One region of the Pseudalkalibacillus sp. Hm43 genome, then DNA from elsewhere that is predicted to be linked to it. Evidence: a T-box and tRNA genes for the amino acid it is inferred to sense, from the RefSeq annotation. Region 1 holds a T-box; the other holds one or more tRNA genes.
What was found. A T-box is a leader RNA that pairs with one kind of tRNA and senses whether it is charged. The one in region 1 lies ahead of tyrS (tyrosine--tRNA ligase), so its partner is inferred to be a tRNA-Tyr.

Region 1 (12,360 bases):
CCCTCTCATTATGTTCCTTGCAGCTGCGGCTGTTTGCAAGGTGCATCGCGTAACCTCATGCTGTCGAGGTGAGGATGTATGAAAACATAATGAACACGTGAGCGATCACACCGGCACTGTTTTTGTTTCACAACAAAAAATCAGTGAAGGAGGAGTCAATTATGGCTCGATATACAGGACCAAAATGGAAAATCTCCCGTCGTCTAGGAATCTCTCTTAGTGGGACTGGGAAAGAATTAGAAAAGCGTCCTTACGCTCCTGGACAACATGGTCCAAACCAGCGTAAGAAGATGTCTGAATACGGATTGCAACTTCAAGAGAAGCAGAAGCTTCGTCACATGTATGGCATGAATGAGCGTCAATTCCGTAAATTGTTTGATCAAGCAGGTAAAATGAACGGAATCCACGGTGAGAACTTCATGATTCTTCTTGAGTCTCGTCTAGATAACCTTGTTTACCGTTTAGGACTTGCACGTACTCGTCGTCAAGCTCGTCAATTGGTTGGACACGGTCACGTAACTGTTGATGGAAAGCGCGTTGACATTCCATCTTACCGTGTAGCTCCAGGACAAGTAATCGGACTACGTGAAAAGTCTCGCAACCTTGACATCGTTAAGGAAGCTCTTGATGTAAACAACTTCGTACCAGAATATCTTACATTCGACGAAAACAAGCTAGAAGGTTCTTACACTCGCTACCCTGAGCGTTCTGAACTTCCAGCTGAAATCACTGAAGCTCTTATCGTTGAGTTCTACTCTCGTTAATAAGTGCTTTGGAAATGCCCTCGAACCTCGTGTTCGGGGGTTTTTTGTGTCCTATTTTAGCTTCATTAATGAGGTCAAATCCTATTTACGATTGCTAGTGGTGCCTTCTCCTTTTAGCTGTAGTGACTGAATGATATACTTTACAACTTCTCTGGATTCAATATGGAGGAATTTTTTCATTTCGTTAGTTGTGATAGAAGGATTAAATAAAAGAAGATATTCTTGGAGAGCTTTTTTATGGGCATCTTTCGAGGATTTGTTGCAGGAATGACATAACCATTTTCCATAAGATCGTTCCATAGGAAACTGTTCACAATGCGGACATTGTACACCTGTTATGATATCCTCCGGTTCTAAACCGAAGTTTTCGACAAAATCTCTTTCACTCGGTGTATGATGTTTTTGATTAGTCTCTTCAATCGATTTAAGTCTTCGGAAAAAGAACCGTCATCTGACGGTTCTCTCCTTATTAGAAATCACACTCCAAATAGAAAAGAACCGGCCGCAGCCGGTTCTCACCTCATCCTATTCAAAATATTGAAAAGAGCCGCCCCACCGGACGGCTCTCTCCTCATTTATCCTTTAATGACCTTCACGAATTTACGTTTGCCGACTTGGACGATCATGCCGTCTTCGACTGCGACTTGTGCCTGTACGTCGTCGACTTTCTCCTGGTTGATCTTCACGCCGCCGTTCTGGATCATTCGACGGGCTTCCCCTTTTGAGTTCAGCAATCCGAGGTCAACGATCAGCTCGACGATCCACTTCTCGTCTTCACCAGCCCACTCGTGTTCCGGAATGTCATCCGGCAATGCACCTTTCGAGAACACGGTGCGGAAATGCTTTTCAGCAGCAGCCGCTTCGTCATGCCCGTGGTACATCTCGACGAACGTCTTCGCGAGCTTGATTTTCATATCACGCGGGTGCAACTCTCCGCTCTGCACACCCTCTTCGATCGCACGCACCTCTTCAATCGGAAGTGGCGTCGCCAGCTCGAAGTACTTGATCATCAAGTCATCGGGGATGGACATTGATTTTCCAAAGATTTCGTTCGGATGCTCGTCGATTCCGATGTAGTTGTTCAACGACTTCGACATCTTGCGGACACCATCAAGACCTTCAATCAACGGAAGCGTCATTGTTACCTGCTTCTCTTTCCCGTACTCTTCCTGCAGCTGACGGCCCATCAACAGGTTGAACTTCTGGTCTGTTCCGCCGATTTCGATATCACTTTCAAGTGCCACCGAATCGTAACCTTGCATCAACGGGTAGAAGAATTCATGGATGGAGATCGCTTGACCGGACTTGTAACGCTTCTCGAAATCGTCACGCTCCAACATACGCGCGACTGTCACTTTTGCTGCCAGCTCAATTACGTCAGCGAAGTCCAGCTTCGAAAGCCACTTCGCATTGAAATGCACAGTCGTCTTGTCCATGTCGATGATTTTACCGAATTGATGGACGTACGTCTTCGCGTTCTCTTTGATCTCAAAATCCGTCAGTTGCTTACGCGTTTCAGACTTCCCTGTCGGGTCCCCGATACGACCTGTAAAGTCACCAATCAACAATTGGATCTCGTGCCCAAGCTCCTGGAACTGGCGAAGCTTATGCAACGGCACCGTGTGACCGACGTGTACATCCGGCGCGGAAGGATCCAATCCCAACTTCACCTTCAAAGGTACGCCTGTCGCTACAGACTTTTCAATCTTCTTTTTCAAATCCTCTTCCGGTACGATTTCGACAACCCCACGCTGTAGAATGTCCAGCTGGCGTTCAACTTCCAACTGCTGTTCAGGGCTTAACTCAAATTTTTGATCCATGATCCATTCTCCCTTCAATATATGACCGATTTATTTTTTGCATTAAAAAACGTCCCTTTCAATATGAAAGGAACGTGATCGACGCGGTACCATCCTTTTTGAAGCACAACCAAAAAACAGTGCTTCCACCTCAATGAAGATAACGGCTCTTCACCGCCCTTTGCTACTCATAAAATTCTTCACAAAAGGTGCTCGAGGATGTAATTCACATTATCCTTTGTGCTGGTTCACACCGACCACCAGCTCTCTACAAACAGGGAGGATAACTGCTACTTATTCCTGTCATTGCTATGTAAACGTATGAAAAAAGTATAATCATTTTGTATCACAACTGGCACTTAAATGTCAAATAGCAGTCTACAAATGTCGAAGAAAGGTATTCCACTTATTTCGGATGTGCTATAATTAAGGTTGAAATTTAGGGGGGAATGAGAATGGATCACCTAACTTCCTTCATTGAAAAAATCAAGCATTTCATGAAGGTTTTAGATGATAAGAACATATTTAAGTTCAGTCGTATCACTGGAAAAGTGGTTTGGAACTTATTCTTGATCTTATTAGTAATTACTGTTGCCGGTGGATTCTTCGCTACTGGCGTCGGGGCAGGCTACTTCGCCTCTCTCGTTAAAAACGAACCTATCCGTACTTACAATAACATGAAGAATGACATATACAACTATTCAGAGACCAGTAAGATTTATTTTGCAGATGGGACGTTGTTAGGAAACCTACGATCAGACGTCATCCGACAAGAGGTCGGAATCAAGGAAATTTCGCCTCATGTCATTGATGCCGTCATCGCGACGGAAGATCAGTATTTCCATGAACACGAAGGGATCGTTCCGAAAGCGATTGCACGTGCCATCTTCCAAGAGGTGACAGGAGCTGCCGTTCAGACAGGTGGTAGTACACTGACACAGCAGCTTGTCAAAAACCAGATCCTCACACGGGAAGTCTCTTTCGACCGTAAAGCGAAGGAAATGCTCCTCGCATTGCGTCTGGAACGTTATTTTGAAAAAGAAGAAATTCTTGAAGCGTACCTTAATATCGTGCCATTCGGGCGTAACGCTTCCGGCAGAAACATCGCTGGTATCCAAGCGGCTGCCCAAGGTATTTTTGGTGTCGAAGCGAAGGATCTAAGCCTCCCGCAAGCAGCGTTCATAGCTGGTTTACCACAAAGTCCGTTCGGTTACACGCCTTTTACGAACGATGGAAAAGTGAAAGAAAACCTGACGGCAGGTATGACTCGTATGAAAACGGTACTTTCCAGAATGCATACCGGAGGGTACATAACGAAAGAAGAGTACGAGAAAGCACTCGCAACTGATATTACAAAAGAATTCGCTAAGGATACACCAAGTCCATTTGAACAGTATCCTTGGTTGACGATGGAAATCGAACGTCGAGCGGTCAATGTATTGAAGGTCCAATTAGCTGAAAAAGACGGTAAGGATTATTCGGAGTTGACACCGACTGAAAAAGAAAGTTATGCGAAAGCAGCCGACCTCGAATTGAGGAAGAAAGGCTATAAGATCCATACGACCATCAACAAGAAAATATATGACAAAATGCAAGTAGCGAAAACAGAAGTACCTTATGCGAATGATAAATATGAGCCGACAACAGACGAAAAAGAAATGGAAGACGTTGGTTCCATATTGATCAAAAACGATACTGGTGCGATTCTCAGTTTCGTTGGTGGACGTGACTATAACCGGGAAAACTTGAACCACGCGACACAAGCGAAGCGACATAACGGTTCAACGATGAAGCCGTTACTCGCATACGCACCAGCAATGGAACAAGGCATTATCCAGCCAGGTTCGATTATTCCTGATACACCTTTCACATTCGCTAATACGGGAAGTAGTCCTTGGAAAGTTCAGAACTACGGTGGAAGCTACCATGGTTTGGTCACTGCAAGAAAAGCGTTACAGTGGTCTTACAACGTACCCGCAGCAAGAACGTACGTGAAGATGGATCCGCTCAAAGCGACTGAAAACCTGTACGAGATGGGCTTTACGACAATTGGTCAAAACGAAAGATACAATCGTTCCCTGGCACTTGGAAGTCCTACTTACGGGGTAACGGTTGAAGAAACGACAAATGCATATGCAACATTTGCGAACGGCGGTAAGTTCGTCGATGCGTATATGATTGAAAAGATTGACACGAAAGAAGGAGACACCTTCTACAAACATGAATCCAAGTCTGTAGATGTCTTTTCACCACAAACAGCTTGGTTGACGCTCGATATGATGCGTACAGTCTTCAATAGTGGTACGGGTGCAAGTGCAAACCGTTTCTTGAAATTCCGCTCTGACTGGGCTGGTAAGACAGGAACATCACAACAAACGAAAGATACGTGGTTCATTGCAACCAACCCGAATGTCACACTCGGTCTATGGATGGGTTATGATACACCGAAAACCATGTCCGACTCACAACATGGATCCCATACAGTACGTGGAATCCGGGTTTGGTCAGCATTAGCAAATGCGGCTTACGACATTGATCCGAAGCTGATGGATCCAGGTGGAAATCATAAAAGACCTGGCGGAATCGTCAAAGCTTCCTTCTGTGGAATTTCAGGCAAGCTCCCTTCTCCACTTTGTAAAGAAGCAGGGCTTGTTGAAACGGATTGGTTCAACGTGAAGTACTTGCCGAAGTCTGAAGACGACAGTCTCCAACAAGTGAAATACGTCGTAAACTCTCAGGGCAAGAAGTTCAAAGCACTCGGAAACACGCCTGGTGAATTTACAGACGATGGCGTCATGATCAAGGAAGAATACTTTGAACATGTCGACCTCGAAGACGTCATTAAAGACGATTGGGATAACATCATCGGTGAAGAAGAATTGAACGATAACGGTAAAGCTCCTGGTGCTGTTGGCATCAAGAAGAGCGGTAGCAGCCTTACATGGGGTGCATCTGGTGAAAATGATGTCATCGGATATCGCATATATCGTACACCGAATGGTTCGAACAAATATAGCAAGGTAGGCGAAGTGAAAGGCGGAAACGCAACGAGCTTCAAGATTTCCGGAGGAAACTTCACTTATGTCGTACGTGCTGTTGATATTGCTGGTAAAGAATCAGCGAACAGTAACGCGGTAAAAGTTGGGGAAGATCCGAAACCGGAGCCACCACCTGAAGAACCGGAAGATCCTGAAAAGCCGAAGGATCCAAAGCCACCAGGTGATGGAGACGGAGGTGGCGGTGGAGATAAACCTAAGCCACCACCAACGGATCCTCCACCTGGAGATAACGACGGAGACAGCGGCGACTCCAATAGTGGTAACAACTAACAATACGGTAAAAGCTCCAAGGCATTCATTCCTTGGAGCTTTTTTTCATGGCTAAGTCTGGCTAGGTACTTTTAAGGCTTTGATCATTTGGCGGACGGAACCAAGGTGATAGGCAGAGTGAGCGATCGCGCCCAGCAGTCCGTGGGAGGTTTGTTCATCTAAGGTGTCCAATGAATCAATCGACTTCAGGAGTGTGTTGTATTCGTGTTGAAGTTTGTGCTTGAATTCGCTCCATGTAATGGATTCAACCTCTGAAATCTTCCATGATGCTTCCCAATCTTTTGCAGGTTCTTCTCCTCTTAAATAGGAATTCGCAACCCACAAATAGTAACGGGTATGATCGGTTTGAGCAGCGATCGTCGTGCCATGAACGGGTATAGACGCCTGCTCTGCTGTAACGTTCTCAAGTGTTCCGTACAGTCCACTTCTAGGCTTAGCTTCAGTGAACCAACTTGCATTCTTTTCAGGACCATCAAATGTTTCCTTCAACAATGTTTGAACAGCTAACAACATTGGATTCTTCATTGGGTTACCTCCAATTCAATTTTAACCTTCTAAATAGATTTAGATGGTTATAGTGTAGTTGAGTTGTTTATAACTGTCAATATGTATTATGATGGTTATAGAAAAGGAGTTTTCAAAATGTCAGAATCGAACCCTTATATGATGGTTGGAGAACGCTTATGTATGGATTTCATCAATACCGTCAGCTGGCGTGAAAGTGTTGATAAAAGCAGAGATTGGTTTACGAGTTATGCCAAATTGATCGATTGGTCGATCTACGCGCAATTGTTGACTGAAGAGGAAGCGAAAGTCCTTCATCAAAAAGCGGAAAAAAATCCTGCTGCGGCTGCACAAGTTTTAGAGCAAACATTTCAGTTCCGTGAAGGGCTGTATCGGATCTTTAAACGCATTTCCAAACAACAATTCCCTTCGCAAGGCGACATCGAACAGTTCAATACGTTCATCAGCCAATATTATCAAAACTTGCAATTAACCCAACAGAAAGATCAATTCAGATTAGGTTTCCACTATACGACTGAGGACCTCGACATGATGCTCCCTCCCATCTTGCAATCAGCAGTAGATCTACTCGTTTCAAGAAACGAATGGAAACGAGTCAAACAGTGTGAGGGTGATCCGTGTGGCTGGTTGTTTTACGATACGAGCCGGAATCGGAGCCGTCGCTGGTGCTCGATGGCTGATTGCGGAAACCGTGCAAAAGCCCGACGGTTTTACCAAAAAGAAAAGTGACCAGGCATCTGGTCACTTCCCCACTATAAATGCTTCTCGATTTTCGGAAAAACTTTAAGAGCTGTATTGTAGAAAACGTCTTCGTGATATTCTTTCGGGATGATGCTCTTCACAAATTCGATGTACGGCTGTACCGGAATAAGCGGCCAATCGGTCCCGAACAGAAACTTCTTGTAATTGTCCGTGAACGTCAATGCGTGCTTCAAATGGTTGAAAAAGCGAGGAGAGTCTTTGTATCGCTTCAAGTCTTCCGCAGTTCCGACGACCAAACCGGACAGATCCGCGTACATGTTCCGGTTTTTATAAACGACTTCTGCTCCGTCCAATGTCCATGGATCTCCGAAGTGCGCCATGACGAAGTTGATGTCTCGGTGTTCCACAGCCACTTCATCCAGCGTCAATGGATGCGAGTACTTCAACAAGCCTCTCTCAGAATACGTATCCCCCGTATGGAAAACGACCGGTAATCCATATTTACTCGCAATTTTATAAACAGGATCGTACACCTTGTCATGTGCGTAATAACGATAATACCCTAAGTAAATTTTTATCCCGACGACTTTCGGATCTTGCACGGATTTCTCCAATGCCTCGATTGCTGTTTCGTCCAGGTGGTGAGGGTTCACACCCGCACAATAAACGACTGAAGAGGGCAACCGTTCATGCAGATCCATTCCCATCGGAGTTGAAGATGCAGCATCCGGAAATCCTTCCTTCTCCTTTTCCTGCAACCCCATTCCGATGCCTAACACCACATTCGCATCTTCATATTCTTTAATGATGCCTTCATATGAATAATCAAGCTTGGAAAGATCTCTCGCCGTCTCTTTGAAACTTTCGATATCGGAAAAGTGCATATGTGCATCGATGATTTTCATGAATAACCTTCCTTTATAAGAGAGTCAACATGTTTCTAGAATCGAAGTGATTTCAAATCTTCCAGAGCAGAATCCGGAATGACGTTCTCATTCACCATGAAAAAGACCGGCTTTGTAAATATACGTCCTCCGTTTTCCAAATTAAGTTGGGAATTCACTTCAAAGAACATGATTTCCTTGTTGATATAAGTAGTCAGTTGGACACCCACCGTATCGGTCACGATCTGCAATCGGTCATCGCGATCCTCTGAGCCAAACACGACACTACTAGGGAATCGCATTTGCTGCTCTCCTTTTCCGCCGTATAGCTTTTGCCACTGTCCGGAAGCGTTCAGGAGATTGCCCCAGCTCGCTTTCAACTCTTCACTCGGCTTGAAATAGCAATTGGTATCCCAATGTTTCATATTAATATACCGATCAGCATTCTGGATGATTTCCGTCGTGGTGGCAAGGACCGATGAACCTGGTAACATCAAAAAGTACTGATGGTATTCGAATCCTTTGTACTCTTCATGCTTTTCGAGCTTCACGACCACCTTGATGCCTTCCCACTTATTTCCCTTGTTATCTTCAACTGAAACGAATTCTGCCTCCCGTTTCTCCTTCAACAACGAGTTTGCACTGACGACGCGGAGCGCATTGTTCACTCCACCAGCCCACGGGTTCCACCAGGATTTCGGTTGGACTTTCGGGAATGAAGAGTCGAGCCATTCGCCATTGTTGGATTTCAACGAATACAAGCCTGGGTAGAAGTCCGGTGCAACAGAGATCTCCAAGTACCCGTTACTGCACGTATATACATCCATTCCTTCTTTCACTTTCGTCTCGAAGCGAAGTGAGTCTTGCCCTTTTTTCACATAGAGGGCTTTTCTCTTCGTTTCCACCGAGTCCAGCTGAACGCTTGATTCAATAACGCCAATTGAACTCAAGCTTTCCATGTTCACGTGAAATGGATGCTGTTTCACCTTATCTTCTGACTTGAACGATTCTCGGTTCACTACTTTTCCATCCGATAGAAGCTCAATCGTCCCGTTAAAGTAGGCGGCTTTAAAATCTTTCAAACCGACTTCCATCTGATTACCAGCGACGAACGGATTGTGGTCATTGATGGAGAGGTCTAGGTGATCGGTCACCTGAGCGGGCTCAACGCTTTGTTGTTTGGCAAAACCTCGAAATTCCTTCCAATCCTGGAATGCTCCGATTGATAAGTGAATCGGTTTTGTCCTCACGACTTCATTCGCTTTCAACTTACCGATTTCTTTTTCAAAAAAGACGTACCATGAACCGAAGTTGAACTTCAGGTCATCCGGCCAGCACAACCCTCTCGGATCATTAGGAACCCGCGCAAACAACCAGTTTTCTGTGACCGATTTTCCATTCCAGTACTCTGTGAAACAACCGATTGAATCTTTCAGTTCGACGATTTTATCCTCATACGGAAGGACAGCCCGCTCCATGGAATGGTACACGGGAATATTCAGCCAAAGATCCTCTGTTAAATCATCAGAACTCGTATTTTCCAACTCGTAATGCTGTTCCACCAATCCTTCAGCAAACAACTTCGCGACAGCATGCAATCGGATTCCTTCAAAGGCTCTGGAGGTGTATGTCGCACGATAACCGACGGCATTTTCCTCTTCGAAAAAGACCACCTGATTCGCACGTAACCTCGCAAACTCTTCCGAGAAAGGCTTTCCGAGCTTCGGATACATAAGAGCAGACTCTTGTTCCTCAGCTGAGTGTTTTCCGGGTTCCACCCAGTTGTTGAACTTCTTCAACCAGAGCTGATATTGTCCATTGTATAAGTGATAAGCGTCTTCACTTTCTCCAGCAAACTTCGTGCCGATGCCTTTGAACGCAACGCCCAGCTTCTTCTTAAAAGTCGTGGTCGACCCATCTGGTTTTGTTGCTGTGACCACTACTTCAGGTGAGTAGAATCCATGCTTTTTCAGCGTATATTCAATAGGGATTGAGCATCTCGACTTCGGCTGCAAGGTTACCTCGATTTTCTTCCGCTCCGTATCGAAGAGCTCTGTTTCAGGTAAAGGAAACGAAAACGTAACAGGCTCTTTATAGTTGTTTTCGATATTTATATAAAAGCATGAAGTGGACCCTTTATAAGTGAGATTTTCTTTCGCATGACTGGACACGTTCGCAGGGAATTTCGGCATCAGGCCGATTTTGAACTGCGCTTCTTTTCCATTGATGAGAAGCTTCGTATTCACAGTCGGATGTGTCCGCCAAATACTTTGCTCTTCTTCAATGGCATCTACGTAAAAAGGAGCTTCTACGATCTCTTCCTCTTTCACCTCAATATAATCCTTCGACAAATTAAATCGGATATTTTTGTGATTTGAACCTTGCAATGAAATCGTCAGTGGCTTTCCTGACTTATTCTTAATATGGTAGCGAATCTTATACTCTGAACCGAATACGAGCTTGAAATCTTCTAAACTCGCATCAATCCTGTAATCATCTGTTTCTATAGAACGAAGTCCGCGACCGAATCGTTCGAATTCCATTTTCAGCATCTGACCACGGTTCGACCAGGAATACTCGTAAAAATGGAAGTCATTCTCCTTACGCCCGTCCGGTTTCACTTCGATTGCTCTTGTACTCGCTTCGTACCAATTCAGGTCTTTGAAGAATTCTTCAACGGCTTCGGTATGTAAAACAGTCGGCATGAAGTTCATCAAGTGCGTTGTGTCATCCCGGTCCTCCCAGAAGAATCCGCATTTTTTATACAGTGGTACTGCCTTCGTATTTCCAGGCCAAGTGTACAGGTCGAGCCTCGGCCATTTCAGCTCGATTACACGCTCAAGTGCTTTCAACACGAGCTTCTTCCCGATCTTTTTGCCATGATAGTCGTCACGTACGTTCAATAACGGAATGTATAAAGCACCTTCGTCCTCACGGTACTCACTCAACCCGCAATAGCCCACGACTTGGTCACTATCTAAAGCCAGGTATAGGTTCAGGTTGGTCGAGTTGGCTTCTTGCTTCAACACTTGTTCTTCGGTCTGGACCGTATTGGAGCCGCCCCAACCGTCGCGACTTTTATTCCACATTTCTGCGACAGCCGCTGCATAGCTTGGATCGTATTCTACAATTTTGATTTGTTCAACTGCCTGACTCATCGTATCCCCCCAAGTCCTTCACTAACTTTCAGACTTTTATGATTAGACTTACTACTTCATTACCTTAACATAATTTAACAGCGATTTGAGGCATAAAATTACGCCTGAAAACGACTTTTTTCTACTGGCCTGCCGAGGGATGATTGCCCCCACTTCAGTAAAAAAGCATGCGGGATTTCCCGCATGCTTCTAAACTCAATCTATTAGTCTTCCATTGTGGAAAGGTCACCTGTCGGTAGATCCAATTCCCACGCCTTCAACACACGACGCATGATCTTACCACTTCGCGTCTTCGGAAGTTTCTCCTTGAACTCAATCTCACGTGGCGCTGCGTGTGCTGCCAATCCTTTTTTCACAAAGGAGCGAATCTCTTCTTTCAGATCCTCGTTCGCTTCATAACCAGTACGGAGTGCGATGAATGCCTTGATGATTTCACCGCGGACTGGATCCGGTTTCCCGATGACACCCGCTTCAGCAATCGCTGGATGCTCCACGAGCTTACTCTCGACTTCAAACGGTCCGACACGTTCACCTGACGTCATGATTACGTCGTCGATTCGTCCCTGGAACCAGAAGTATCCGTCTTCATCCATGTAGGCGGAGTCTCCTGAAATATACCAGTCTCCTTTAGTAAAGTAAGACTCATATTTTTCCGGACGATTCCAGATCGCTCGCATCATCGACGGCCATCCTTTTTTGATCGCCAGGTTCCCCATGCGATAAGGTGGTAGCTCATTTCCTTGATCGTCGATGATTGCAGCCTTAATTCCCGGGAGCGGTTTCCCCATGGAACCTGGCTTGATTTCCATCGCCGGGAAGTTACTGATGAGCTGTGCGCCTGTTTCCGTCATCCACCAGTTGTCGTGGATGCGTAAGTCGAACACTTTGTTCCCCCAACGGACAACTTCCGGGTTCAACGGCTCACCGACACTCAAGATATGGCGCAAGGATGAGAGGTCGAATTGCTTTACGACTTCATCACCTGCTCCCATCAGCATACGGAATGCAGTCGGTGCACTATACCAGACAGTGACACCATATTTTTCAATTGTCGAATACCAGTCTTCTGGACTGAAACGTCCTCCTCGGATGACGTTCGATACCCCGTTCAACCAAGGGGCGAACACACCGTAGGAAGTACCAGTCACCCAACCCGGGTCCGCTGTACACCAGTAGACGTCATCCTCTTTCAAGTCGAG
Region 2 (12,360 bases), 1.2 Mb from region 1:
CGTGCAGCAACAATGTGTAATCCGCTTCACGGGACAGTGTCGATCCTGGTACGTTCGTGATGGTGAGTGCTTTATGACCAAGTTTCTTCACCTGCACGAGTACTGCACGGCTGTCTGCCGTCTCTCCACTTTGAGAGATGAAAATGAATAATGGCTTTTCAGAGAGCATCGGCATGTTATAAGAGAACTCACTCGCAATATGCACCTCAACAGGTACGTGAGCGACTTTTTCAATCAGTTCTTTCCCGACAAGACCAGCGTGATAAGACGTTCCACATGCGATGATGTAAACACGGTCCGTTTTCTTCATCGCTTTACGGATATCGTCATCGAGTTTCAGCTCATCTTTTTCGTTTTGATACTGGTTGATGATGTTACGGATGACGATGGGTTGCTCATCGATTTCTTTCAGCATGTAGTGAGGATACGTTCCTTTTTCAATATCAGATGCATCAAGCTCTGCTGTGAACGGTTCACGTTCCTTTACTTCACCATCTAAGTCTTTGATTGTCACTTCATCCTTAGATACAAGGACAATTTCCTCATCCATCAATTCAACGAACTGATCGGTCTTCTGTAGCATTGCCATAGAGTCACTAGCTACGACGTTGTAGCCATTTCCTAGACCGACAAGCAATGGACTTTTATTTTTCCCGACATAAATGACTTCCGGGTTTTCATTATCGAGTAACGCAAGTGCATAAGAACCCTTCAATAGAGAAAGCGTTTCGCGGAACGCTGCTTCAACTTCAAGGCCTTCCTTTACGAAATGCTCGATCAATTGAACGATGATTTCTGTATCGGTTTCACTCGTCAATTCAACATCCTTCAAGAATTCCTTACGTACTTGAGTGAAGTTTTCAATGACTCCGTTATGCACAAGCGTAAAACGTTTTGACGTACTTTGGTGAGGGTGCGCGTTCGTCTTACTTGGTGCACCATGCGTCGCCCAGCGTGTATGTCCGATTCCGATCGTCGCTGGTACATTTCCATCTACGTTTTCACGAAGTGTAGCAATACGTCCCTTTTCTTTGAAAACATGAACACCTTCGTCGTTCATGACAGCGATACCTGCAGAGTCATAACCGCGGTATTCAAGTTTTTCTAGCCCTTTTAATAAAATTTCTTTCGTATCTTCATTTCCGATATAACCAACGATTCCACACATAGAAATAAACCTCCCTGTTGGGGGGCAATCAGCCTCAAAAAAGGGGATGATCGATCCCCAACATCTATTTGTTTTTGTTACATCGGATCCATCCCTTTGTTCACCAAGTCGCCTCAGTGTTTTCAGTATGGATCTTCCGGTCGATGTAAACCGAGAGGTACCCGCCGATGATTCGATAAACCTCTTTCCTCGTCAACTATTTCGTTCACCGCCGCGGTGTCGGAAATTTATCCGATGAAATAGTCCAGGCGCTTTTTGTTGCGTATTCCTTACGATCCTCCTTTCTTTGCTCGAATGGAAATATCATACACCAGAACAAAAACAGCGTCAATGATTAATTCTTCTTTTCCTATAGCTTTTCCTATTATGGTCAAAACCTTATATAAATTTATGCAAAAGCAGCTCGTTTCGTGTGCTCGAGCTGCCCTGCATAGTATTCGAATCGAATGTCGATTTATGACCTTACTGTTGAATGTACCCCATTTCACTTTCTACTACACGTGCAATTTTGTCTGCATAGGCTTCACACAGCTCTTCAGTCGGTGCTTCAACCATGACGCGGACGAGCGGCTCTGTACCAGACGGTCGTACAAGGACACGTCCATTACCATTCGTTTCAGCTTCTACGCTTTCAATCGCTTCTTTAACGCTAGGGTTTTCCATAACTTTATGTTTATCGGTCACCTTGACGTTCTTCAGGCACTGAGGGAACTTCTTCATTTCCCCTGCCAATTCCGATAATGGTTTGTTCGTCAACTTCATGATGTTCACGAGTTGTAAGGCAGAAAGCAGTCCGTCTCCAGTCGTACCATGGTCCAAGAAGATGATATGACCCGATTGTTCACCACCGAGGTTGAAATCACCTGCACGCATGCGTTCCATCACATAGCGGTCCCCGACAGCTGTCTGTTCGGATTGAATATTCGACTCTTCCAAGCCTTTGTAAAAACCAAGGTTACTCATCACAGTTGATACGACTGTATCATGCTTCAATCTGCCTTCATTGTAGAAGTGCTTCGCACAAATGAACATGATCTGGTCTCCATCGACAATCTGACCGTTCTCATCTACAGCAATCAGACGATCGCCATCACCATCGAACGCAAGACCAATATCTGCTTCTTTTTCTTTCACAAGCTCAACCAATTTTTCTGGGTGAGTCGATCCGACACCATCATTGATGTTCAATCCATTCGGGGATGATCCGATCGTTGTGATATCCGCATCCAAGTCGGCGAACAAATGAGGTGCAAGTGAAGAAACAGCACCGTGTGCACAATCCAATGCAATACGGAGGTTCGAGAAATCCTCGTCGATCGTTTGTTTCAAGAACTGCAGATATTTCTGTCCACCCTCGAAATAATCACTCACAAGTCCAAGATCCATTCCTGTCGGTCTAGGTAACTGATCCTCATCCTGATCGATGAGCTCCTCAATTTCCTGTTCTTGTTGATCCAACAGTTTAAAACCATCTGATCCGAAGAACTTGATTCCATTATCTCCAACAGGATTGTGTGATGCCGAAATCATGACACCAGCCTGAGCACCTAATGCTTTCGTCAAATACGCTACACCTGGCGTAGAGATGACGCCTAACCGCATCACTTCCGCACCGATGGATAAGAGTCCTGCTACCAATGCTCCTTCAAGCATGTGACCAGAAATCCGTGTATCTCGTCCAATGATGATTTTTGGCTTTTGGGTTTCTTTCGTCAGAACATAACCGCCAAAACGCCCTAATTTGAATGCTAATTCAGGTGTTAGTTCGGTATTTGCTACACCTCTGACTCCGTCTGTTCCAAAATATTTACCCATTAATTCAATCGCTCCTTCTTCCCTTATACATTAGGCAGTTCTTTCGCTGATGGTTAAGGTCGCTTTCTTCAACTTCGAGTCATACGTAAAAGATTCCGGTAACTCAACCTCGATATTTACGTCATGCTCTCCGTCTGATAAATCTTCAGCATCTACAAAAGCAGTAATCTTATCTTCTGATAAAGCATTCAAATCTTCTTCCTTACCGGAGACCGTCAAATCCATAACGCCATTTTCAGGCTCTCTGATGGTCCCTTCCCGGTCTTCTCCTAATCCCATGATCTGAATTGGAAGGTCTTTGAATGTTTTCGTACTTGCCGTTTCATTCGGTGAGTCCCCTGAGGAATCTTCCACCTGTTCAACATCAATGATGACTTTCACTTTCTTCGGTGAGGTATAGAATGCTCCGTCTGGTAAAGGAACCTCCACCTCTATAGTCTCATCCTCGGTGATGTTGCTTAAATCAACAGGGATGTTGATGGTGTCCAGCTGATCCAAGACATCTTTTGGTGCATGGATCGTAATTTCCTCTTCTTCCGCTGTGATGGATCTTACTTCAATGCCATCAGGGACGGAACCTTCCCGTTCGATGGATACAGGTAGATCTTTACTAGGATTATCGATTGGTACTGTCACTTCTGTTGTAGAAGGATCAATGACAATATCAATCGGATCATAACTCTTGTTCAGTGCTTGGATCTTGACTTCACGTGTGAACGTCTCTTTTGCATCGCCGACATTGATGAAAGCTCGTACATATTTAATCTCATCAATGATTTCTTTTGCACCTGTGATTTCAATTTCATCTTGTTCTATTTCAGGCGTGCCAGCAATGTACCCATCCGCAAGCTGATCTTCATCCAGCAGCTGAACGGTTACAGGGAACGTTTCTGTTTTCTTCTCGTGAAGCGTAACCGTTACGGTCGGTTCCTCAAATGTGTACTCAATCCCATTCGGAATATTATCTATTTTCAAGTTCGCTTCATATTGACCGGGGCCTTTATCAGACAAGTCGACATAAGCTGTCTGACCTCTCTGCAACCCTAATTTTGTAAGGTCTGCTCTAGATCCGTTGAACTCAACTTTCACACGATCCGGTAAGCCCATAAGAACATATTTATTATCATCGTATTCAGCTTCAAGTGGAACGGTTTTAAATATTTCTTCTCCGGTTGTAGGGATCTCCGTGTTCGTTTCATTCGCTTCCTGATTCGTAATATTGACAGACGTGTACATCATTAGAGCGACTAGAAAGGCAGTTATTTTTACAAACCAATGACTCTTAAGCAATCTATCCATCTTTCTTCCCCCTCCAGTTCCACTTCGATGAGGAAGTTGCTTTAGATTTATTCATAATCTCGGCCTCTAATAGTTTTCGTAACATCTCTTCATCTAAGTTACGGTACAGCTCCCCATTTTTCGTCAGGGAAACATGCCCAGTTTCTTCAGAAACCACCAGTGTCAGTCCGTCTGTCACTTCTGAAATACCGAGTGCTGCACGGTGTCTCGTTCCGAGTTCCTTCGAGATGAATGGACTCTCCGATAATGGCAGATAACTTGCAGCTGACAAGATTTGATCGTCATTGATGATGACAGCTCCATCATGTAACGGTGTGTTCGGAATGAAAATGTTGATCAACAACTCGGAACTCAAATGTGCATTGATCGGAATTCCGGTTTCCACATAATCATCCAACCCGGTTTCTCTTTCAAGTGTAATCAGAGCTCCGATACGACGTTTGGCCATATAATTGGTCGCCTTCATCAACGCTTCTATCGTCTTCTGATTCTTCTCTTCTTCAGCAATCATCCCTCTAGAAAAGAACCTTCCCCGTCCTAGCTGCTCAAGTGCTCTCCGCAGCTCAGGCTGGAATATGATGATGATCGCCAAAATCCCGTATGTAATCGCCTCATTCATGAGCCAGTTCAACGTGTTGAGCTTGAAGATACCACTGAAGAACCAGACCGCCACAATGACGGTGATTCCTTTCAACAGTTGAATCGCCTTTGTCCCTTTGATAAGCATGATAAGTTTATAGATCACATAGGTGACTAAGAGGATATCTATTATATCGTTTATGTAGTTCAATACGTTAAAGTCTCCAACGGGAAACATCTCGTCATCCTCCAAACTGATCAACTTAGAATCATTGTTTCCAACAATGGTCAGTTTGTTACTAGTGTAACTCTTACATTATATCATAATTTGCAGCTATTTCTATTTTTCGACATTGAGGTGTATTCTGTCTCCGTTGTAAAGGAATAATTAATGTTCTCTACCAAATTCGATCCCTTTCTGCGAAAACGTGAAAAAAGGACAGGCTCACTTGTTCATGCCTGTCCAATATGAATGCCTATTGATAAAATCCTACTCATGATCGGATACAAACCAGTTCTTGATGCCCATGAATCCTTCTTTCAACCTGTACCAGACCCATTCCGTTACTTGATGGATTTCTTCACTTTCACCGGCTATATGCCCTGCGGAAGCCAGATAGTGTTTTCCGTTGATGACAGTCACATTTCCTTCTACCATCCCAGCAATTTCAACATCACCGTTCCGTACGACTAGATCTCCTTTAACGGTTTCTCCTTCTGGAACGATGACACGCTTGCTCTGTTCGTCAATCTTCACTTGAGCACCGTTTGCGGTGACAGAGATCGGGTTATCCTTGTTTCCTCCCCATTCACTGTAAATGGATCCTGACATCAATATCAGAAATACAACAGCTGCTGTCAGGAGCGGATGATGTTTAAACCATCTGCGCATTTTTGAGGTGGACTTTTCACGTGGTAACCGTTCCATCACTTTTGAAGTAAAACCATTCGGCGCCTTGATCGAATGATGACTTACGAGCATTCGATCCACATTTTTCAATTCCTCGAATTGTTCATGACAATCCGAACATCCCTTTATATGTTGTAGTAATTCGATTTTTTCGAGAGGTTCAATGCTTTCGTCTACCCATTTGTGCATATAGGACGAATATTTCTTATCACATTTCATCTCATATCCTCCTATCCATCCAGATCTTTCAACCGTTTTCTAAGTGCTTCTCTCCCACGATGGATTCTTGTCTTGACTGTAGAAACGGGTATCTGTAAGATATCGCTGATTTCTTTCAGTGATAATTCCTCCAAATATTTTAAAGCTATTGCTGAACGATATTTAGGAGGCAGTTGTAGAATCTCTCTTTGTATACGTTCTTGAAGCTCAAAGGTTTCAATTTTTTCTTCAGGTAATTGTTCTGCAACTGCAACTTGTGAATAAAGGGTCAATCCTTCTCCACCCGCAACTTCTGCATCTAAATAATAATCTGGTTTTTTCTTTCTTATACGGTCGATTGTCAAATTGGTTGCAATTCTATATAGCCAAGTTGAAAATTTATGTGCTTCATTATACTTCTCGATATGTATATAAGCACGTACAAAGGCATCCTGTGCGATGTCTTCCGCCTCATGCACGTTCCCCAACATGCGATAGACGATATGATATACCTTATCTTTATATATTTCAACCAGCTCTTCGAATGCTTTCTGATCCCCTTTTTTGACTGATCTAACCAAACGCTTCACCGTTATATCCATATAGGAACCCCCGATTTTGCGATCTCAAAATTTTCCTTATACCCCATTAGTACTATCCAACTCATATTCTAACATGGGAAAACATCCAGGTGATGAATATTTTTGTTAAAAATAGGTTTATGTTTACAGATATCGGGTATTATGAGTAACAACCATTACGAGCGAAAGCAGGTGGGCGAGTTGTCAGCTGAAGAACGTTATCTATTGAACGAAATCGAAACCTCTAGAAAAAGAATGTTGACCCTGGCGAAAGAAAAACCGTTATTTTCCTCAGAGGTTGTTGAAATTAGTCAGTACTTGGATGACCTCCTCAACCGTTACGATGGAATCAAGAGTGAAATGATAAAAGTATCCTAAGTAAGCAGCTTCGACATGAAGCTGCTATTTTCTTTTTATACAGGAATAATTTTTACTGTGCATATTATGGACGGTTAGTTTTTCAGATTTAATCTATTGACTACTTTATAACCGCCTTTGATGGTGAAGTCAGGATCATATTCGTCGCCCCACCTTTTTAGAGTATTGCGGACAATCCATTCAACCGTTTCTTGGATATATTTTCGATTACGATTCGTCTGATTGTTGGAATACATGCGGTAATAGTAAATCAATTGATCAATCCATTCAAATCGGTATTTCTCAATTAGCCTTAGGAAAATATGCAAGTCATCTGCATGTCTTCCGTCGTACGGCACTACCGGCCACCCACCGATGCTTTTGACACACTCTGTTCGATAAAACCGCGGGTATGGAACATAATTGGATAGAAGGATCTCATAACGATCTTTAGGTGAACGCCCATGTGTCATAATTGTTTTCTCATATTTGGTCCTTTGTTTCCCCTTCTCATTCTCAAACACCCACATAACATTCCCTGTAAAAAGAGCGACATCACTCTCAGATTTCCCTGCTGTTTCCATCAATACTTTTAACGCATCTGAAGGTAGCCAATCATCACCATCTAACTCTAGAAAAAAGCGGGTATGGATCAGTTGCAATCCTTTGTTCAAACATTTGCCCTTTCCTAGATTTTCATGATTTTTAACCAATGTGATTCGCTCATCCTCAAGAAGAGCGCTTATTGAATCTATACTTCGATCAGTTGATGCATCATCTACCAAGATCACTTCCCAATTTGTATACGTTTGAGCATACATACTGTCAATTGCTTCTCTTAAATATTTGCCGTTATTATATGTGGGTATAAGCACCGATACTTTTTCATTCACCCTTTTTTCCTCCCCGCCCTTACACTTACTTATTCCAACGTATTCGCAATAAATTCTTATCGTGAAAAAAGGACCCTACCGAAACAATTCGGTAAGGTCCTTTTGATGAATTTCTCTTATATTAACTTTTCTCCAAATAGAGAGCCAACTAGTCCAACTGCACAAGTCGCAGTTTTGTTTTTGTCATCCAGTATCGGATTCACTTCCACAAATTCAGCAGACGTGATGATCTTCGCTTCTTCAAGCATTTCCATCGCCAAGTGGCTTTCACGATAACTGATGCCACCTAATACCGGAGTACCTACTCCAGGTGCTTCTGCTGGATCGAGACCATCAAGATCCAAGCTCAAGTGTACACCGTCTGTGTTTTTGGAGACATATTCAATCGCTTCCTCCATAACCTTCGGCATTCCCATACGATCGATTTCGTGCATTGTAAATACTTTGATGCCTTTTTCACGAATCAATACACGTTCTCCTTCATCAAGAGATCGAGCACCGATAATGACGATGTTCTCAGGCTTGATCTTAGGTCCATACCCACCGATATCCTTCAGCTTCTCATGTCCGATTCCCAAGCTGACTGCAAGTGGCATACCATGGATGTTCCCACTTGGGGACGTATCGCCTGTATTCAAATCACCGTGCGCATCATACCAGATGACACCTAAGTTATCATAATGCTTCGATACTCCAGCAAGTGTTCCGATGGCGATACTGTGATCCCCTCCAAGAACGAGTGGGAAATGTCCATCTTGGATGATCTTGTCCACACCTTCTGCAAGACGTGTACTTGCTTCAATGACCCCTTGCAGGTTTTTCAAATTCGTTTCAGTGCTAGCTACTTTCTCTCTTTGAGGGATTTCAACATCACCATGGTCTTCTACTTCATAACCAAGGTTCTCTAAGCGTTCGATCAGACCTGCATATCTCATTGCACTTGGACCCATATCAACACCTCGGCGCATTTGTCCAAGGTCCATAGGAACACCTAAGATTCCGATATTCTTGTTCATATTTTTCCTCCTCATTGATTTCGCTCCACTCTCTATTGTAGGGGTTCATCATACTGTGGTTCAACTAGACATAAACCTGTATACTTATACGCTATTTAACCGGTTTTGTCTCTGGTTTTGGATAATTATAAAGCGTTTACATTTTCTGTGTATAGCATGTGCTAAATACTAAAAAACTCTCTAAACATTTGTTTAGAGAGTTGAAGAGTTTATGTAATGGTGGAGCCTAGCGGGATCGAACCGCTGACCTCCTGCGTGCAAGGCAGGCGCTCTCCCAGCTGAGCTAAGGCCCCATGGAGCGGGTGATGAGAATCGAACTCACGACCAGAGCTTGGAAGGCTCTTGTTTTACCACTAAACTACACCCGCATATATCATAATTATATCCAATCAGAGCGAATCTAAACTGGTGAGCCATGAAGGACTCGAACCTTCGACCCTCTGATTAAAAGTCAGATGCTCTACCGACTGAGCTAATGGCTCGCAGTCTTTTAAATAAATGGTGGAGGGGGACGGATTCGAACCGCCGAACCCGGAGGGAGCGGATTTACAGTCCGCCGCGTTTAGCCACTTCGCTACCCCTCCAATAAAAAAAGACTAAATAGTCTAATTTAAAATGAAGATGGTGCTGGCCAGAGGACTTGAACCCCCAACCTACTGATTACAAGTCAGTTGCTCTACCAATTGAGCTAGGCCAGCGTAGTAATATAAGATGCTACTCATTTTTTTGTCGTCCCGATTTCAGATCGTTGATCTGTGAGACCAGCAAAGATTAAATGGTGGAGGATGACGGGATCGAACCGCCGACCCCCTGCTTGTAAGGCAGGTGCTCTCCCAGCTGAGCTAATCCTCCAATATGGATGGTGACCCCTACGGGATTCGAACCCGTGTTACCGCCGTGAAAGGGCGGTGTCTTAACCACTTGACCAAGGGGCCATTATTGAAATTTTGATGGAGCTTCCAAGCGGGTTCGAACCGCTGACCTCTTCCTTACCATGGAAGTGCTCTACCTGCTGAGCTATGGAAGCAAATGGCTCCACAGGCAGGACTCGAACCTGCGACCGATCGGTTAACAGCCGATAGCTCTACCACTGAGCTACTGTGGAATAATCATTGAAATTAAATAGGTTGGCCCGGCGATGTCCTACTCTCACAGGGGGAAGCCCCCAATTACCATTGGCGCTGAAGAGCTTAACTTCCGTGTTCGGCATGGGAACGGGTGTGACCTCTTCGCCATCATCACCAGACCATTTCAAAATGATCCACAATCACAATCCTTAGTAAGGACAAGATATATATTACTAAAAAGAAAATGCTTTTGCAAGGACTTTTTTAGAAAAATGTTCCCTCAAAACTAGATAACTAACGGTTCTTGAAAACACGACGCACAGGATGTGCTAGTGCGGACGTTGTCACAGGACGTGACGTTGTTAGTCCGCGTTCATTTTTATGGTTAAGTCCTCGATCGATTAGTATCTGTCAGCTTCACGTGTCACCACGCTTCCACACCAGACCTATCAACCTCATCATCTCTGAGGGATCTTACTCGCTTGACGCGATGGGAAATCTCATCTTGAGGGGGGCTTCATGCTTAGATGCTTTCAGCACTTATCCCGTCCACACGTAGCTACCCAGCGATGCTCCTGGCGGAACAACTGGTACACCAGCGGTGTGTCCATCCCGGTCCTCTCGTACTAAGGACAGCTCCTCTCAAATTTCCTGCGCCCGCGACGGATAGGGACCGAACTGTCTCACGACGTTCTGAACCCAGCTCGCGTACCGCTTTAATGGGCGAACAGCCCAACCCTTGGGACCTACTTCAGCCCCAGGATGCGATGAGCCGACATCGAGGTGCCAAACCTCCCCGTCGATGTGGACTCTTGGGGGAGATAAGCCTGTTATCCCCAGGGTAGCTTTTATCCGTTGAGCGATGGCCCTTCCATGCGGAACCACCGGATCACTAAGCCCGACTTTCGTCCCTGCTCGACTTGTAGGTCTCGCAGTCAAGCTCCCTTGTGCCTTTACACTCTGCGAATGATTTCCAACCATTCTGAGGGAACCTTTGGGCGCCTCCGTTACACTTTAGGAGGCGACCGCCCCAGTCAAACTGCCCACCTGACACTGTCTCCGAACCGGATCACGGTCCTGGGTTAGAATTTCAATACCGTCAGGGTAGTATCCCACCGACGCCTCCACCGAACCTAGCGGTCCGGCTTCTAAGGCTCCTACCTATCCTGTACAAACGATACCAAAATCCAATATCAGGCTACAGTAAAGCTCCATGGGGTCTTTCCGTCCTGTCGCGGGTAACCTGCATCTTCACAGGTACTATAATTTCACCGGGTCTCTCGTTGAGACAGTATCCAAGTCGTTGCACCTTTCGTGCGGGTCGGAACTTACCCGACAAGGAATTTCGCTACCTTAGGACCGTTATAGTTACGGCCGCCGTTTACTGGGGCTTCGATTCAGAGCTTCTCCCGTAAGGGATAACCCCTCCTCTTAACCTTCCAGCACCGGGCAGGTGTCAGCCCCTATACTTCGCCTTACGGCTTCGCAGAGACCTGTGTTTTTGCTAAACAGTCGCTTGGATCTTTTCACTGCGGCTCTCTCGGGCATACACCCTATCAGAGCACCCCTTCTCCCGAAGTTACGGGGTCATTTTGCCGAGTTCCTTAACGAGAGTTCTCCCGAGCATCTTAGGATTCTCTCCTCGCCTACCTGTGTCGGTTTACGGTACGGGCACCTCTTTCCTCGCTAGAGGCTTTTCTTGGCAGTGTAGGATCAGGGACTTCGGTACTTTAGTTCCCTCGCCATCACAGCTCTGCCGTATGGTGGACGGATTTGCCTATCCACCGGCCTTGACTGCTTGGACGCGCATATCCATCAGCGCGCTCTCCCTACCTTCCTGCGTCCCCCCGTTGCTCAAACGGAAAGGAGGTGGTACAGGAATATCAACCTGTTGTCCATCGCCTACGCCTTTCGGCCTCGGCTTAGGTCCCGACTAACCCTGAGCGGACGAGCCTTCCTCAGGAAACCTTGGGCTTTCGATGGAGAAGATTCTCACTTCTCTTTTCGCTACTCATACCGGCATTCTCACTTCAAAGCGCTCCACGAGTCCTTCCGGTCTCGCTTCTCAGCCCTTCGAACGCTCCCCTACCACTGTACCAAAGGTACAATCCATAGCTTCGGTGATACGTTTAGCCCCGGTACATTTTCGGCGCAGAGTCACTCGACCAGTGAGCTATTACGCACTCTTTAAATGGTGGCTGCTTCTAAGCCAACATCCTGGTTGTCTGGGCAACTCCACATCCTTTTCCACTTAACGTATACTTGGGGACCTTAGCTGATGGTCTGGGCTGTTTCCCTCTCGACTACGGATCTTATCACTCGCAGTCTGACTCCCGTGGACAAGTTCCTGGCATTCGGAGTTTGACTGAATTCGGTAATCCTGTGGGGACCCCTAGTCCAATCAGTGCTCTACCTCCAGAACTCTCACCACGAGGCTAGCCCTAAAGCTATTTCGGGGAGAACCAGCTATCTCCGAG

Region 2: it has a tRNA-Tyr gene. The T-box ahead of tyrS (tyrosine--tRNA ligase) is inferred to sense a tRNA for this amino acid. The anticodon was not compared.

Annotation. Positions count from the first base shown of each region.
Region 1 covers NZ_CM135129.1:3,422,126-3,434,485, reverse strand. The annotation lists gene rpsD (30S ribosomal protein S4) at 162-764, shown strand; gene tyrS (tyrosine--tRNA ligase) at 1,340-2,584, opposite strand; T-box leader at 2,650-2,879, opposite strand; gene ACXQIQ_RS17845 (transglycosylase domain-containing protein) at 3,019-5,892, shown strand; gene ACXQIQ_RS17840 (hypothetical protein) at 5,944-6,417, opposite strand; gene ACXQIQ_RS17835 (CGNR zinc finger domain-containing protein) at 6,535-7,146, shown strand; gene ACXQIQ_RS17830 (amidohydrolase family protein) at 7,170-8,024, opposite strand; gene ACXQIQ_RS17825 (GNAT family N-acetyltransferase) at 8,060-11,161, opposite strand; gene acsA (acetate--CoA ligase) at 11,365-12,360, opposite strand, start outside.
Region 2 covers NZ_CM135129.1:2,262,470-2,274,829, forward strand. The annotation lists gene glmS (glutamine--fructose-6-phosphate transaminase (isomerizing)) at 1-1,168, opposite strand, end outside; gene glmM (phosphoglucosamine mutase) at 1,631-2,983, opposite strand; gene ACXQIQ_RS12010 (CdaR family protein) at 3,014-4,282, opposite strand; gene cdaA (diadenylate cyclase CdaA) at 4,275-5,099, opposite strand; gene ACXQIQ_RS12020 (anti-sigma factor) at 5,352-5,990, opposite strand; gene sigW (RNA polymerase sigma factor SigW) at 6,002-6,571, opposite strand; gene ACXQIQ_RS12030 (Spo0E family sporulation regulatory protein-aspartic acid phosphatase) at 6,752-6,928, shown strand; gene ACXQIQ_RS12035 (glycosyltransferase family 2 protein) at 7,003-7,800, opposite strand; gene rocF (arginase) at 7,917-8,816, opposite strand; tRNA gene ACXQIQ_RS12045 (tRNA-Ala) at 9,034-9,109, opposite strand; tRNA gene ACXQIQ_RS12050 (tRNA-Gly) at 9,111-9,184, opposite strand; tRNA gene ACXQIQ_RS12055 (tRNA-Lys) at 9,223-9,298, opposite strand; tRNA gene ACXQIQ_RS12060 (tRNA-Tyr) at 9,316-9,400, opposite strand; tRNA gene ACXQIQ_RS12065 (tRNA-Thr) at 9,439-9,514, opposite strand; tRNA gene ACXQIQ_RS12070 (tRNA-Val) at 9,593-9,668, opposite strand; tRNA gene ACXQIQ_RS12075 (tRNA-Glu) at 9,677-9,751, opposite strand; tRNA gene ACXQIQ_RS12080 (tRNA-Thr) at 9,768-9,843, opposite strand; tRNA gene ACXQIQ_RS12085 (tRNA-Asn) at 9,847-9,921, opposite strand; rRNA gene rrf (5S ribosomal RNA) at 9,947-10,062, opposite strand; rRNA gene ACXQIQ_RS12095 (23S ribosomal RNA) at 10,265-12,360, opposite strand, start outside.